3 regions of the Ciceribacter thiooxidans genome follow, and region 1 is predicted to be linked to each of the others. Evidence: riboswitches for the same ligand, from Rfam matches in the RefSeq annotation. Region 1 holds a riboswitch; each other region holds the start of a gene.
What was found. A riboswitch is a leader RNA that binds a small molecule or an ion and turns the genes downstream of it on or off. The one in region 1 is predicted to bind thiamine pyrophosphate.

Region 1 (4,965 bases):
GAAACCGGCCGGTCAGACGGCAGGACGCCGCGTACATCTTCTCCTTCGATCGACAACCGGCCATGATCCGGCGTCTCGAAACCGGCGATCAGGTTCAGGAGCGTCGATTTTCCTGAGCCGGAGGGTCCGGCGACCGCGGTGATCGTCCCCTTGGGAATTCGGCAGTCGAACAGGAAATCCCGGGCTCCGAGCCGGAGCCGGACATTGTCGAGGACAACGGCATTACACTGGTCCGGCATTCTCGACATCATCCTTCCGGGACTGGGCGCCGGTGGTGCCGGCGAGGGTTAGAAGCAGACAGATCAGGCCGAGAATCAGGGCAAGTCCGTCGGCGTCGTTGGTCCGGTACTGTCCCATACGATTGTAAATCAGCCACGGCAATGTCGTGATTTTCTCAGATCCGAAAAGAGCCACGGCTCCCAGATCTCCGAGCGAAAGCGCCATGGCGAAGGAAAGAGCGGTCAGCAATGGCTTTTTGAGAAGCGGCCAGTCGATCAGTCGCAGTTTTGAAAACCCGGCGATACCCAGACTGAAAACCAGACGTCCCGTCGCGGCGCGATGGGTTGCCAGTGCAGGCGCCAAGACCCGCATGACGAACGGCAGGGCCATTAGCGCATTGATACCGACGACGACCGCCGGTGCGAAACTCGCGATGTCTCCCATTGATCTCAGTGCCATGAACCACCCCGTCGCGAGCACGATCGTCGGGACCAACAACACGAGAGAAGACACGCCCGACAGAAGTAGCGAGATGCCTTTCATGGTTAGCGAGGGCCGCCGCAAGAGACTGATCACCGTTTGCGCGTGGATGGTCGCCAGCGCAAGCAAGAGTGCCGATAATGCCGACCCGAGAGCGATTGCAAGGCTTGTCGCCGCAGCTCGCAGAAATGCCTCTTCGGTGAGAAGCTTGAGGAGATCAGCCCTGAGGCCGGCAACGACGACTGCCCCGAGAGGGAGAGTAAGAAACAACACGGCGGCGACGAGCGCGGTACCGTCCGAAAGACGCGCTTTGAGGCCCAAACCGTCGAATCGTCGTGGCGGACGACCGAGCGTCTTCCCGTGCTCCGCCGGCGCAGGAAATAGGGCCATGGCCACCAATATCAAGGCCGTAACGGCGATCTGCAAGAAGGCTAGCGACACAGCCCGCTCCGGATCGAAATCAAACCGAAGGGCTTGGTAGATCGCCACCTCGAGCGTTGTCGCGGCAGGACCTCCCCCGAGAATGAGGACAAGCGTGAAGCTGGTGGCACAAAGCATGAATACGAGACCGGCGATGCCGGGAATGAGCGAGCGAAGCGCGGGCCATTCGATGAAACGGAAAATCGCGCCTGACTTCATGCCAAGCGTCGCACTCATCAGCCAATATTCGGAGGGTAAACGCTCGAGTCCAGCAAGCATCAAGCGCGCGGCAAGCGGCAGATTGAAGAAAACGTGCGCGAGCAAGATGCCGCCGAGACCATAAATGCTAACTGGCTCCGCCTTGCCAAGGAGGAGCAGCCCATCGTTGATCAATCCCTGCCGCCCCCAGATGCCGATCAGGCCGAGAGCGCCGATCAGAACAGGAAGTCCCATCGGCACCGCCATCAGTCGGATCACCCACATGCGTCCTAGGAAACGTGTCTGACGGGCGAGTGATCTAGCGACCGGGATCGCAAGAATCACCGAAAGTGCAGTCGAAAGTGCCGCCTGCAACAGCGTGAAACGCAGCACGGACAGGAGCAGCGGGTCGGAGAAGAGTACCGTTAAGCCACCTTCCCCGCCGTAGTGGAGCAACGCCAGGATTGCGACACCGACGAATATCCCGATGGCGACAAGACTGAACGCTCCGCCAAGGAAACCCGTCAAACGCTGCCGTCTTCCCAGCATGTCGTTACTTGAGCGTCATTGCTGCGAGCCACTCGTCGATCCACGCCTTCCGGTTGGCTGCGACCTCCTCCGGAGACATCAGGAACGTCTTGGAGGGGCTGACCAGCTTTCCGAAGGCCTCCGGTAGCGGCTCCGACGTCGGTGCGGCAGGCATCATCCAGTTGTTGGTCGGAATGGTATTCTGGAACCCGGGGCTCAGCATGAACTTGAGGAACTTGCGCGCGAGGTCCTTCTCGGGCGCATTCTTGAGCAAGCCGGCGACTTCGATCTGGATGTAATGGCCTTCGGAGAAGGCGGCAGCCTGGTAACGCTCGGTTTCTTCGGCGACCATATGATAAGCCGGTGACGTCGTGTAAGAGAGTACCATCGGCACCTCACCCTTCGTGAACAAGCCGTAGGCTTCCGACCAGCCGGGCGTCACGGTCAAGATACGGCCTTTCAGCTTCTGCCAGGCGGCCGGCGCTTCATCGCCGTAGATCGACTTGACCCAGAGCAGCAATCCGAGTCCGGGCGTTGACGTTCTGGGATCCTCGATCACGATCTTCTGCGAAGGATCGCCCTCCACGAGTTCCTTCATGCTCTTCGGGGGCGTCTTCAGTGCCTGCGTATCGTAAACGACTGCGAAATGACCGTAATCATATGGAATGAAGGTGTCGTCGGAGAAGCCGCCGGGAACCTTGACCGCCGAGGTGTCGACACCGTGCACGTCGAAAAAGCCGGTCTGTTTCGCCTCGGCAACGAGATTGGTGTCGAGCCCGAGGACGAGATCGGCCTTGCTCGCATCGCCCTCGAGTTTCAGGCGCGTCAGCAAAGCAACCCCATCGGCGACGCCGACGAAATCCACCTGGCATTCGCAGGTCTTCTCGAATGCTTCCTTGACCTTTGGACCCGGGCCCCATTCGGAAATGAAGCTTTCGTAAGTGTAGATCGTCAAAGTCTTGTCGGCCGCCAAAGCGGGAACAGACGACAGCACTGCAATTGCCGCCACGCCGAGATGCGTGCAGCCGGAAAGAACGGATATCATGGTTCGCATAGGCGCCCCTCCTTCGTGTTTGTTTCCGGGAAAAGGGCGTCTGTTACGCGTCTAATCCCTCCGCCGGTTCGAGCCGGATCAGGTTCCGCGGGTTGGTGTTCACCTCTCAGCCACCAGGTCATTTAAGAGCCTTTTGGCACCCCGTTAGAGCAGGGAAGAAATAGCGCGGCACCTCGTATCACGCAAGCTCCGGACAACTGCCCGGCCGGATTGTCACGGCTTTCAATGGCGTATTATGACGAAGCTTGTCCTTCCCGCCTTTTTCATGCCACAGCAGTCAGCTTATCAACCGATCGGCAAGTGCTTGGCCCGTAATATCCGGCCATCTGTTGCGCGGAAGAACCTGACCCATGACCAATGCAGAGCCACTAGGACGATCCGGAGCCGAGACGGCCTACGAGATCGGCTTCAAGAGGCAAATCACGATTGCGGCAGAGTCCTTCTGGGAGTCGCCGGTGCGCAATCGCATACTTCTCGTTGCGGCGGCCTTGCTGACGATCATTCTCCTCACGGCCTACGGCCAGATCCTTCTCAACCGCTGGAATGCACCTTTCTACAATTCGCTGGAACGCCGCGACCTGCCGGAATTCATCGTCCAGCTGAAAAACTTTGCATTCATCGCCGGGTTCCTTCTGTTGCTCAATGTCGTGCAGACCTGGCTCAATCAGATGGCAGCGCTCTACATGCGAGAAGGCCTGTCGCGCGATATTGTCGACCGGTGGCTGACCGACCGGCGAGCGTATCGGCTTTCGCTTTCGAGCCCCCTTGGCGTCAACCCTGACCAGCGACTACATGAAGATGCCCGCAAGCTCTCCGAAATGACCACTTCGCTGACGATCGGCCTCGTCCAGGCAACGATCTTGCTCGTCAGCTTCATCGGCGTGCTTTGGCAGCTGTCGAGCGGCTTTGTCTTTCATGTCGGCGATACGAGTTTCTCGATTCCCGGATACATGGTTTGGGGGGCGGTCTTCTATGCCAGCATTGCCTCACTGGCCAGCAATCTCGTCGGCTTTCGGCTCACGCGCATCAATGCCGAACGATACGCCCGCGAAGCCGATCTGCGCTTCTCGCTGATGCGCACGAACGAGAATCTCGAAGCCATTACACTTGCGCGCGGCGAAGAGGGCCAGCGCCAGCGCATCCATTTCAGGATTGACGGCGTTATAGCAATGATTCGCCAACTCGCGATGGCGCTCACCAATCTTACTTGGGTTACCGCCGGCTTCGGCTGGCTCGCGCTCGTCGTCCCGACATTGATCGCATCTCCGGCCTATTTTGCGGGATCTATGAGCTTCGGCGAATTGATGATGTCGGCAGCCGCGTTCAACCAGGTCCACTCGGCGCTGCGCTGGTACGTCAACAATTTCGACTCCATCGCAGACTGGAAGGCGACCCTCCTACGTGTAATGAGTTTCAGGGCGGCGCTCATTGAAATGGATGATTTCCATCCCGAGGGAAGCGAGATTCTGCTGAAACACGGAACAGCGGGACAGCTCGCTTTTCGGGGCATAACGATTTGCGCAAAGCCGAACGGCAACAGCTGCGAGCACGCCTTTCGCCTGCGTGAACCGGATCCCGTCATCAATCCTGGCGAAAAGGTCATGATCAACGGCGACCACGGCGTCAACCGGAAGCTGCTCTTCGATGCTCTCGCCGGGCTTTGGCCGTGGGGAAGCGGATCGATCGAACTTCCGGAACAGGAAATTCTCTTCGTTCCGCAACTGGACTACCTGCCCGAAGGACCACTTCAGGATGCTTTGCTGTTCCCAGCGGCGGCCGCAGAGTTCTCCGATGAGGAGATCGCTGCGGCGCTGACACGCGTTGGCCTTCACGAACTTACGAAGTCCCTCGATGAGCACGCCCGATGGGACCGCCGGCTCGAGAAGGACGAGCAGATGCTGCTTACATTCGCCAATCTGCTGCTGCGCCGCCCGAAATGGATCGTCTTCAACGATGTCCTCGAAGGCCTGGAGCCCGAAACCGTCGAGCGGCTGTCGTCGATAATGAGCGAATTACAGGAGGCTACACTCATCTATATCGGCAGATCCGGCGCTTTCTATGACACC
Region 2 (4,965 bases), 400 kb from region 1:
CTCTCGACACCGCACCGGTCACCTGGCCGGTCGGCCGCTCGAAGACCTTCTGCGGCTCCTACAATCTGGCGGACAATACCTTCCGCGGTTCCGACACCCAGGTCGAGCCCTTGAAGGTCAACGGTCCGCAGAGCATTGCCGAGCACCTGCCGGAAAACGAACGTCAGACCTTCATCGAAGAGCTCGCGCTTGCCCAGGAGGCCTGCCGGCCGTTCGACCGCAAGGCCTTTCTCGAAGGCCACCTGACGCCGGTCTTCTTCGGCTCGGCGCTGCGCAATTTCGGTGTGCGCGATCTCATCAACGCGCTCGGCGCGTTCGCACCGCCGCCGCGCGACCAGGTGGCTGACATCCGTACGGTACACGCCGCCGAAGATCGGATGACGGCCTTCGTCTTCAAGATTCAGGCCAACATGGATCCGAACCATCGCGACCGCATCGCCTTTGCCCGCATCTGCTCGGGCAAGCTTGAGCGCGGGATGAAGGCGCGGCTGTCGCGCACCGGCAAGCAGATGGGTCTCACCGCGCCCCAGTTCTTCTTCGCCTCCCAGCGGCAGCTCGCCGACACCGCCTATGCAGGCGATGTCGTCGGCATTCCGAACCACGGCACGCTACGGATCGGCGACACGCTGACCGAAGGGGAATCTCTGGTCTTCCAGGGCGTGCCGAACTTCTCGCCGGAAATCCTCCGCCGCGTACGGCTCGAGGACGCGATGAAGGCGAAGAAGCTGAAGGAGGCTCTCCAGCAGATGGCGGAAGAGGGTGTTGTGCAGCTCTTCCAGCCGGAAGACGGCTCGCCGGCGATCGTCGGCGTCGTCGGCGCGCTGCAGCTCGACGTCCTCAAGGAGCGACTTTCGGCGGAATACGGCCTGCCGGTTTCCTTCGACATGCCGCGTTTCTCCGTTTGCCGCTGGATTTCGGCCGATCAGCCGGGCGAACTCGAAAAGTTCATGACCCAGCAGCGGGGCAATATGTGCCGCGACCTCGACGGCGATCCGGTGTTCATGGCGCAGGACGCTTTTTCGCTTCGCTACGAGGCTGAGCGATATCCTGCCATCAAGATGGTCGCCATCAAGGAATATCACGTCGCCAAGGCGGCGTGAGTTTCCTATCGGTCGGCGAGCGCCAGACGTAACCCGAGGACCGCGAAAGCACCGGAAAACGATCGGCGCAGCCACAGCTGCAGCCGAGGCCGACTGATGACGTGGCGCCGCGTGGCCGCGGCGAAGACTCCGTAGCCCATGAAGACCACGAAGGTCAGTCCCATGAAGACGCTGGCCAGCACCAGCATGTGCAGGGATGCGTTCGGTGCGTTCGCGGGGACGAACTGTGGCAGGAAGGCGAGAAAGAAAAGTGACAGCTTCGGATTGAGGATGTTGAGGAGCAGGCCGTCGGTAATGATCTTGCCTGCGCCGGAGGCTGCACGGGTCGAGGTGACCTGAAGCACACCCTCGTCCCGCCATATGCCCCATGCCATGAAGAGCAGATAGGCGACGCCGAGATACTTGACGGCCTGGAACGCGAGGGCGCTCGCGTGAAGGAGTGCCGCAAGGCCGGTTACGCTCGCCGCAACATGGGGGATGATGCCGAGCGTGCAGCCGAAGGCGGCGATCACGCTTGCCCGCCAGCCGGCGCCGAGAGCATAGGCGATCGTGTAGATGACACCGGTGCCGGGCAGAAGGATGATAATCAGCGACGTCAGGAGGTATTCTGGGGTCATAGCGGCTCTCCTCTTTTGGGCTGGAGAGCGAAGCAGACACCGGAAAGCGGCGGCGGGTCTTGAACGGAATTGCAGCTGGCTCTCAGTGGACGGCCGCGGCATAGGCGCCGGGCGTGACCCCGTATCGCTGGACGAAGGCGCGAGTCATGTGACTCTGATCGGCGAAGCCGCTTGTCGCTGCCGCCTCCGCAAGTGGAGAGCCCGCGTCGATCATGCGCCGAGCCAAGTCGATCCGCCTCTGGATCTGGTAGGCGTGCGGCGTGAAACCGGTCTGCCGTACGAATGCCCGCAGCAGCTGAAACTTGCTGAGGCCGGCTTCCTGCGCAAGATCGGTGAGGGTGGTCGGACGTGCAGGGTCGTCATCGAGCCGTTTCGCAGCGCGCCGGATACCGGCACTTCTCGTCGCGGCCGCCGTCGCGCTCGGCTGCAACACGGAGGCGATGAGCGCCAGAAGTCCTGCCTCGCTCTCAAGGAGCGCCCCGTCGTCTGCCGTCACGGCGGCGAAGAACTGTCGAAAGCGCCCCGCGAGACGGACGTCTTGGATGACCGGATGTTCGAACTCGAACGTCCCCCTGCCGCCCTCGGTGATCTCCAGCGCCGCGGCCGCTATCGTCTCGGGCAGGAGGTAGAGCATCTGCCAGAAACGACCGTGATCACCGATCGGCGTACCGTCGTGCACTTCTCCGGGATTGACGGTGATGATGTCGCCCGGACCCGCCTCCACCACACCACGCCCACTCAGGGACTTCTGTGCACCCCGGCGAATGATCCCGACCCCGAAGGCGTCGTGGGTGTGGCGCGGAAAGCTGTGTCGCGTGTCGGCAGTCACTGCGGTCACGCCGAAGAGCGCAGTGTTCGTAATGTGGAATCGGCCCTTACTCATGCGCACGACGGCTCCGATGTGCTGCCTAGGTGGACTCTGTCAGCATCATGCAGAGTGCCAGCTTCGTCTTCCACCGGCAACCGTCCTGCGACAGCCTGCGTGACAGCCGCGGCGATCTGTGCGACAGGATGGTGAGACGGGGGCGTCCACCGGAAGGTCGGGCTGAGAAGAACCCTTTGAACCTGAACCAGATCATGCTGGCGGAGGGAGTCGTTTCGGGTTGAGGGCCGCTGGTACCCAGTCCCGCGACCTTTCCGTAGGGAAAGGCTGATGATGAGTGATCTTCAGAACGCAGACAATACACCGCGGGCACCGGTGATCGCCAACGCCCTTTCCATTGCCGGTTCCGATCCCTCAGGCGGTGCCGGCATCCAGGCCGATCTCAAGACGTTTTCGGCACTGGGCGTGTACGGTATGGCGGTGGCAACCGCCCTCACGGCACAGAACACGCGAGGCGTGACCGGCATACACGTCGTGCCGCCGGATTTCGTTGCCGAGCAGATCCGGGCCGTCTTCGCCGACATAAGGGCGGGCGCCGTGAAAATCGGCATGATCGCCAATGCGGCGATTGCAGGAGCCGTCGCCGACGTGCTCGCGCGTCATGCCGATGTGCCTGTCGTTCTCGATCCAGTGATGATCGCCAAGGGTGGCGCGCCACTACTGACGGATGACGCGGTGATGGTCCTGAAAACACGGCTCCTGTCGCTCGCCACAGTCGTCACGCCGAACCTGCCGGAGGCGGCAGCTCTTCTCGGTGAGCCCGAGGCCCGCGATCGCGACGAGATGGCCGGTCAGGCGCTGCGACTCGTGGGGCTTGGCGCGAACATGGCGTTGGTCAAGGGCGGGCATCTTCCCGGAAACGACAGCCCGGATGTGCTCGCCTCTGCGGCGGGCCTCACCTGGTTCGAGGCACCGCGCGTTGCGACCCGCAACACGCATGGCACCGGCTGCACGCTGTCGAGCGCGATCGCTGCCGGGCTTGCCAAGGGAGCATCGCCGGAGAAAGCCGTCGTGGTGGCCAAGACCTATGTCGCGGGAGCGATCGATGCCGCGGATGCCTTGAGCGTGGGTTCCGGGCATGGGCCTGTGCACCACTTTCATGCGCTCTGGAAAAGCGAAGGCGCAGCGTAACAGGCCAGACTGTCAGGGCATCTGCGAGTCGAGCGTGATCTCCTCGCCGTCGATGGCGAATGTGCCGTAGCCGCGATGATGAATGGTTCGCGGTGCCGCTTGGGCGGGATCATACCAGGCCTTCACCACCTCCAGCACGAAGAGATTGTAGCGTGGCACGAAACCCTGATCGACCACGCGGCATTCGAGATTCGCGAAGCAATCGCCGATGAGAGGCGCACGCACTTCCTCGGCGGGCAGCGGCGTCAGGCCGATCGTCGCGAACTTGTCGGTATCCCGGCCGGAGCAATTCCCGACTGCGACCACCTTCTCGGCAAGCTCGACCGTCGGGATGGCGATGACGCATTCGCCGGTTTGCTGGAGCGCGTGAAAGCTGTGGTCCGCCCCGCTAACAATGCACGCGATCATCGGCGGAGTAAATTCCACCATCATGTGCCAGGACATGGCCATGACGTTCGGGTGTTCGTTTTCCGAGGTCGTCAGGAGGACGACCGGGCCGGGCTCGATGAGTTGGTAGACCTTGGCAAGCGGAAACTCCTTCATTGCGGTCTTCTCCTGTCAGCGAGTTTGTCCCTTGCATTCAGTCGCCGTCCTTTCCGGGCAGGGCACGGATGTCATGGACAAACGGCAACGCAGAACGCAGCCAGAACTGTCGGCTCGGCATCAGCTTCCGGCGCTGGCGGATCGTGCCGATGCGAATGCCGATCCGGGCATCGCTTGCATCGCCGCTGGCGCGATAGATCGGCGAGCCGCATTTCGGGCAGAAGTATTGCACACTGACCGCACCACTGTCGCCGATCTTTGTGTAGGCTTTCGGCGCGTTGCCGCGAAGGGTGAAACGGTCGCGGGTCGCGGCGACCGTGACACGGTAGGCACTGGCTGTCAGCGATTGGCAGTCGGTGCAGTGGCAGATCGAGACCTGGGTGGGGTCGATGTCAGCCTCGTAGCGGACGTAGCCGCAATGACATTGCCCGTCTATATGCATCGGCGCGCCTCCTTCGGGTTCTTCCATGGAACCTAGGGCGGATCGCCGCAGTGTCGAACGCGGTATCCGACGGCGCCGGACGTGGAGCCCGGCGCCGTCCATTGCTGCACCTAGTGATCGGCCTTGATGAAGGTGCCGTTCTGCAGGTCACGCATCGCCTGCATCAGTTCCTCGCGGGTGTTCATGACGATCGGTCCGTGCCAGGCGACCGGCTCCCGGATCGGCTTGCCGGTGACGAGCAGGAACCGG
Region 3 (4,965 bases), 480 kb from region 1:
TCGAGCGCGCGGTATCTGGATCGAGGGAGAGGTTGAACTGGTCCTCCCAGCGGAACTCGAAGCGGGCGCGGGACAGCGCATCGTCGCGGACCTGCGCGGCGGGATGGCCCTTGGCGAGGTCGGCGGCGTGGGCGGCGATCTTGTAGGTGATGACGCCCACCTTCACGTCGTTGCGGTCGGGCAGACCCAGATGCTCCTTCGGCGTCACGTAGCAGAGCATGGCAGTGCCGAACCAGCCGATCATCGCCGCACCGATGCCGGAGGTGATGTGGTCGTAGCCAGGCGCGATGTCGGTGGTCAGCGGCCCGAGCGTGTAGAACGGCGCCTCGCCGCAGGTTTTCAGCTGCTTGTCCATGTTCTCCTTGATCTTGTGCATGGGAACATGGCCGGGGCCTTCGATCATTACCTGGCAATCCTTTGCCCAGGCGATCTGCGTCAGCTCGCCCAGCGTCTCCAGTTCGGCAAACTGTGCGGCGTCGTTGGCATCCGCAATCGAGCCGGGCCGAAGGCCGTCGCCGAGCGAGAAGGAGACGTCATAGGCGCGGCAGATGTCGCAGATTTCCTCGAAGTGCTCGTAGAGGAAGCTCTCCTTATGGTGATGCAGGCACCACTTCGCCATGATCGATCCGCCGCGTGAGACGATGCCGGTGACGCGGTTGACGGTGAGCGGGATGTAGTGGAGCCGGACGCCGGCATGGATGGTGAAATAATCGACGCCCTGTTCCGCCTGCTCGATCAGCGTGTCGCGGTAGAGCTCCCAGGTCAGGTCTTCGGCGATGCCGCCGACCTTTTCAAGCGCCTGGTAGAGCGGCACGGTGCCGATCGGCACCGGCGAATTGCGGACGATCCATTCGCGGATGTTGTGGATGTTGCGTCCGGTCGAGAGGTCCATGACGGTGTCGGCGCCCCAGCGGATCGCCCAGACCATCTTCTCGACCTCTTCCTCCATTGAAGAGGTGACGGCGGAATTGCCGATGTTGGCATTGATCTTCACCAGGAAGTTTCGGCCGATGATCATCGGCTCGCTTTCCGGGTGGTTGATGTTGGCGGGAATGATCGCCCGGCCGGCGGCGATCTCCTGGCGGACGAATTCCGGCGTCACGTGATTGGGGATGTGCGCGCCGAAGCTCTCGCCGTCGCGGATGAGCGCCTCCTTCGCCGCCTTGCGGCCGAGATTTTCGCGGATGGCGACGAACTCCATCTCCGGCGTGACGATGCCGGCGCGCGCGTAGGCGAGCTGCGTCACCGCCTTGCCGTTGCTCGCACGCGAGGGCGTGTTACGGACCGGAAATTCCGGCACCAGCCGTTCGCCGGAGGCAAAGCCGTTGTCTTCCGGCAGCACGTGCCGGCCGACATAGGTCTCGACATCACCGCGGGCGGCGATCCAGCGTTCGCGCAGCCGCGGCAGGCCGGCCTTGATGTCGATCGCCGCGGAGGGGTCGGTGTAGGGACCGGAGGAGTCGTACAGGACAACCGGCGGCTCGCCTGAAGTCGGATGCAGGGCGACCTCACGCATCGGCACGCGAACGTCGCCGTGACGGTCTCCGTCGATGTGGATCTTGCGAGATGCGGGCAGGGGACCGGTCGTCACCTGCAGTGTCGGTCTGGTTGCGGCAATGTTCATGGTTGAGGCTCCAAGTTGCTATTTGGAGACCCAGTTCCACGCCGGAATGATGAGAAATACGCCCCTTGCGGTCCTCTTACGGATTCCGCAATCGTCTCAGCGCTCGCACCGTCCCTACGCCAGTATGAACTGGATCAGGTTCAACGGGTCACTGCGCTGCTTGCCCTTGTCGGGGATCGCCCAGCAGTATCTCAGCCCCTTGGCGGGACCCCCCTGGTGAATGGGCGAATGCTAAGGCAGTATACCGCGCATTGTCAATCCGCAAGCAGGGAGGCCGATCGGATGTCATATGGGGAGCCTTCGATTTCAACGGGATAGCCGAATCCGCGAATGCTGCTACAATCCGGTACCGGATCGGCCGCGACGACGCGGAAATCGACCGACCTCGCTTGAAGCGGAGGGAAGAGTGCTGACGCAGACGGAATTCGATCAAGGCTTCGATGCGCTGCAGGAGCTCGCCCTCGACATCCGGTGGTCGTGGAATCATGCGACGGACGCCATCTGGCAGGCGCTCGACGGTGAAATGTGGGCGCTGTCGCGCAATCCGTGGACGATCCTGCGGAGCGTCTCTCGCGACAGAATTCGGGCGCTTCTCTCCGATCGTGAGTTCTCTGAAAACCTGGCCGCACAGCTTGCCGAATCGCGCCGGTTGCGGCTGGCACCCGGATGGTTTCAGGAAGCCCATCCGGGCGACGAATTGCGGACGGTCGCCTATTTCAGCGCCGAGTTCATGCTCGACGAGGCGCTGCCGATCTATTCCGGCGGGCTCGGGAATGTCGCGGGCGACCAGCTGAAGGCGGCGAGCGACCTCGGCGTGCCGGTGGTCGGGGTTGGGCTTCTCTATGCGCGGGGTTATTTCCGCCAGTCGATCACGCCGGACGGACGGCAGGAGGCGCTCTATCCCGTCAACGAACCGGAGCAGCTGCCGCTGCGACTGCTGCGCGAGCCGAGCGGCGAGTGGCTGCGGCTGGAGCTGGAATTGCCCGGCTACAGGCTCTGGGCCAGAACCTGGGAAGTGCAGGTCGGGCGCACGCGGCTTTTCCTTCTCGACCTCAACGATCCGGCCAATCCGCCCGCCTATCGCTGCGTCACCGGCGAGCTCTACGGAGAAGGCCCCGAGACGCGTCTGAAACAGGAGATGCTGCTCGGCATCGGCGGGTGGCGGCTCCTGAGGGCAATCGGGCTCGATCCCGAGATATGTCACATGAACGATGGGCACGCCGCCTTCGCTGCTCTCGAACGGGCGCGCTTCTTCATGCAGGACCATGGGGTTCCGTTCGCGGAGGCGCTGCTTGCCACACGCGCCGGCAACCTCTTCACGACACATACGGCGGTTGCCGAAGGGGTTGACCGATTTCCTTCTGAGATGATCGCTCGCTTCTTCCGCCGCTACGCCGAAAAGGAACTCGGGCTCTCTCTCGACGACTTTCTGGCGCTCGGGCGAAGCAATCCGAGGGATACCACCGAGCCGTTCAACATGGCCTATCTCGCGGTCCGGGCGAGCGGCGCCGTCAATGCCGTCAGCGCCCTCCATGAAGAGGTGAGCAAGGCGCTTTTGCAGCCGCTCTTTCCCCGCTGGCCGGCAGGTGAGGTTCCGGTCGGCCACGTGACCAACGGCATTCATGTGCCGACATGGGATTCGGCGGCGGCCGACGCATTCTGGACGGAGGTGACCGGCAAGGACAGGTGGCGCGGCGATCTCGCCGGGCACGAGGCAGCGATACGCGATGTACCTGCGGCGCGGATTTGGCAGCTGCGGGCCACAGGCCGGGGACAACTCGTCGAAAGGGTGCGAGACTGTTGCTGCCGTCAACTAGCAGAGGATGGTACCCCCTCGAGCGAGATCGAGGAGTCGCGCGCAATCTTCGATCCCGACGCCCTGACGCTCGGCTTCGCCCGACGGTTCGCGACCTACAAGCGTCCCGACCTGCTGCTCTATGACGAGGACCGCTTGCGGCGCCTCCTCACCGATACGCGCCGGCCGGTACAGCTCGTCGTTGCCGGAAAGGCGCATCCGCGGGATACAGCCGGACAGGCGCTCGTCAAACGATGGACCGATTTCGCCAGACGCGCGGAGGTTCGCTCGAGGGTCGTCTTCCTGCGCGACTACGACATGCAGCTGGCTCAGGTGCTGGTGCAGGGCGTGGACGTCTGGATCAACACGCCCCGCCGTCCTTGGGAGGCGAGCGGAACGAGCGGGATGAAGATCCTCGTCAACGGTGGCCTTAATCTCTCCGAAATCGACGGCTGGTGGGCGGAAGCCTTCACTTCGGAGGTCGGCTGGGCGATCGGTGATGGTGTCGAGCATCACGATTTTGCCGATCTCGACCGGCGGGAGGCGGAGGAGCTCTACGAGCACCTCGAGCGTGACATTGTTCCGGAATTCTACGAACGCGACGCATCCGGCATCCCGCTGCGCTGGGTTGATCGTATCCGCGAAAGTATGGCGCGGCTGACTCCGCAGTTTTCCGCCAACCGGACGGTACGGCAGTACGCGGAAGATTTTTATCTGCCCGGCGCACGGGCCTTTGCCGCGCGCTCGGCGGACCGCGGCGACCTCGCGCATGCGCTCTGCCGGTGGAAGACCGAGTTCCGCCGGTGCTGGCCGCATGTGCATTTCGGCGAAGTCCGTTCGACGTCTTCGGAGAGCGAGCATGTCTTTTCCGCCGAGGTCTACCTCGATGATCTTGCCGCCGAGAGTGTTCGCGTCGAACTCTATGCCGATGCTGCAGGAACGCAGTCCGCCTTCAAGGCGGTGATGGATCGTGCGCCGCCGACCGCGACCTCGGGCGGCTGGAACCTCTATTCGGCGCATGCTCCGGCCGAGCGACCGGTGTCGGACTTCACGGCGCGGATCGTGCCCTTCCATCCGGACCTCTCCGTGCCTCTAGAGGCCGGCGAGATCCTTTGGCAGCACTGAGGCGCGTCCGTCCAGGTTCCCATGTGGACTGCCGCCCCGCAAAGCGCTAATTTTAGAATGTCCTCAAGCAGGGATCTTGGTCGACTTGACCTTGATCAACACATCGATGCGCAAACGGCGCTTCCATTCTAGTCAACGCGGTCGAGAAAGGAATGCCGACATGGTGTCACAATCACAGCTCACCGGTAACGACATTCGCCGCATTTGCGGCCACCTCCCCGATTGGAAAATCACCGAAATACTCGTCTGCGGCGGCGATATCGCAGCGCTCGAACAGGCCATGGCATGGTCGATGGGCGATGACGAGACGACGCCCGAACGACATCTGTCGCCCGAGAGCGCGGCAGCAAGAATCCTGGATGTGCTTCTTGCCGAAGAAGAACAGGATGAATGGGAGGCTGGACGCGGCCCGGAATGACGG

Region 2: linked by a shared signal. The riboswitch ahead of thiD (bifunctional hydroxymethylpyrimidine kinase/phosphomethylpyrimidine kinase) and the one ahead of thiB (thiamine ABC transporter substrate binding subunit) in region 1 are both predicted to bind thiamine pyrophosphate.
Region 3: linked by a shared signal. The riboswitch ahead of thiC (phosphomethylpyrimidine synthase ThiC) and the one ahead of thiB (thiamine ABC transporter substrate binding subunit) in region 1 are both predicted to bind thiamine pyrophosphate.

The regions. Positions count from the first base shown of each region.
Region 1 is NZ_CP059896.1:3,591,336-3,596,300, reverse strand. It holds gene H4I97_RS17775 (thiamine ABC transporter ATP-binding protein) at 1-239, opposite strand, end outside; gene thiP (thiamine/thiamine pyrophosphate ABC transporter permease ThiP) at 223-1,866, opposite strand; gene thiB (thiamine ABC transporter substrate binding subunit) at 1,871-2,890, opposite strand; TPP riboswitch at 2,938-3,053, opposite strand; gene H4I97_RS17760 (ABC transporter ATP-binding protein/permease) at 3,250-4,965, shown strand, end outside.
Region 2 is NZ_CP059896.1:3,191,895-3,196,859, reverse strand. It holds gene H4I97_RS15730 (peptide chain release factor 3) at 1-1,100, shown strand, start outside; gene H4I97_RS15725 (LysE family translocator) at 1,106-1,717, opposite strand; gene H4I97_RS15720 (AraC family transcriptional regulator) at 1,800-2,600, opposite strand; TPP riboswitch at 2,729-2,826, shown strand; gene thiD (bifunctional hydroxymethylpyrimidine kinase/phosphomethylpyrimidine kinase) at 2,916-3,731, shown strand; gene H4I97_RS15710 (flavin reductase family protein) at 3,744-4,274, opposite strand; gene H4I97_RS15705 (GFA family protein) at 4,312-4,716, opposite strand; gene H4I97_RS15700 (pirin family protein) at 4,827-4,965, opposite strand, start outside.
Region 3 is NZ_CP059896.1:411,888-416,852, forward strand. It holds gene thiC (phosphomethylpyrimidine synthase ThiC) at 1-1,624, opposite strand, end outside; TPP riboswitch at 1,718-1,849, opposite strand; gene glgP (alpha-glucan family phosphorylase) at 2,031-4,544, shown strand; gene H4I97_RS01875 (hypothetical protein) at 4,705-4,962, shown strand.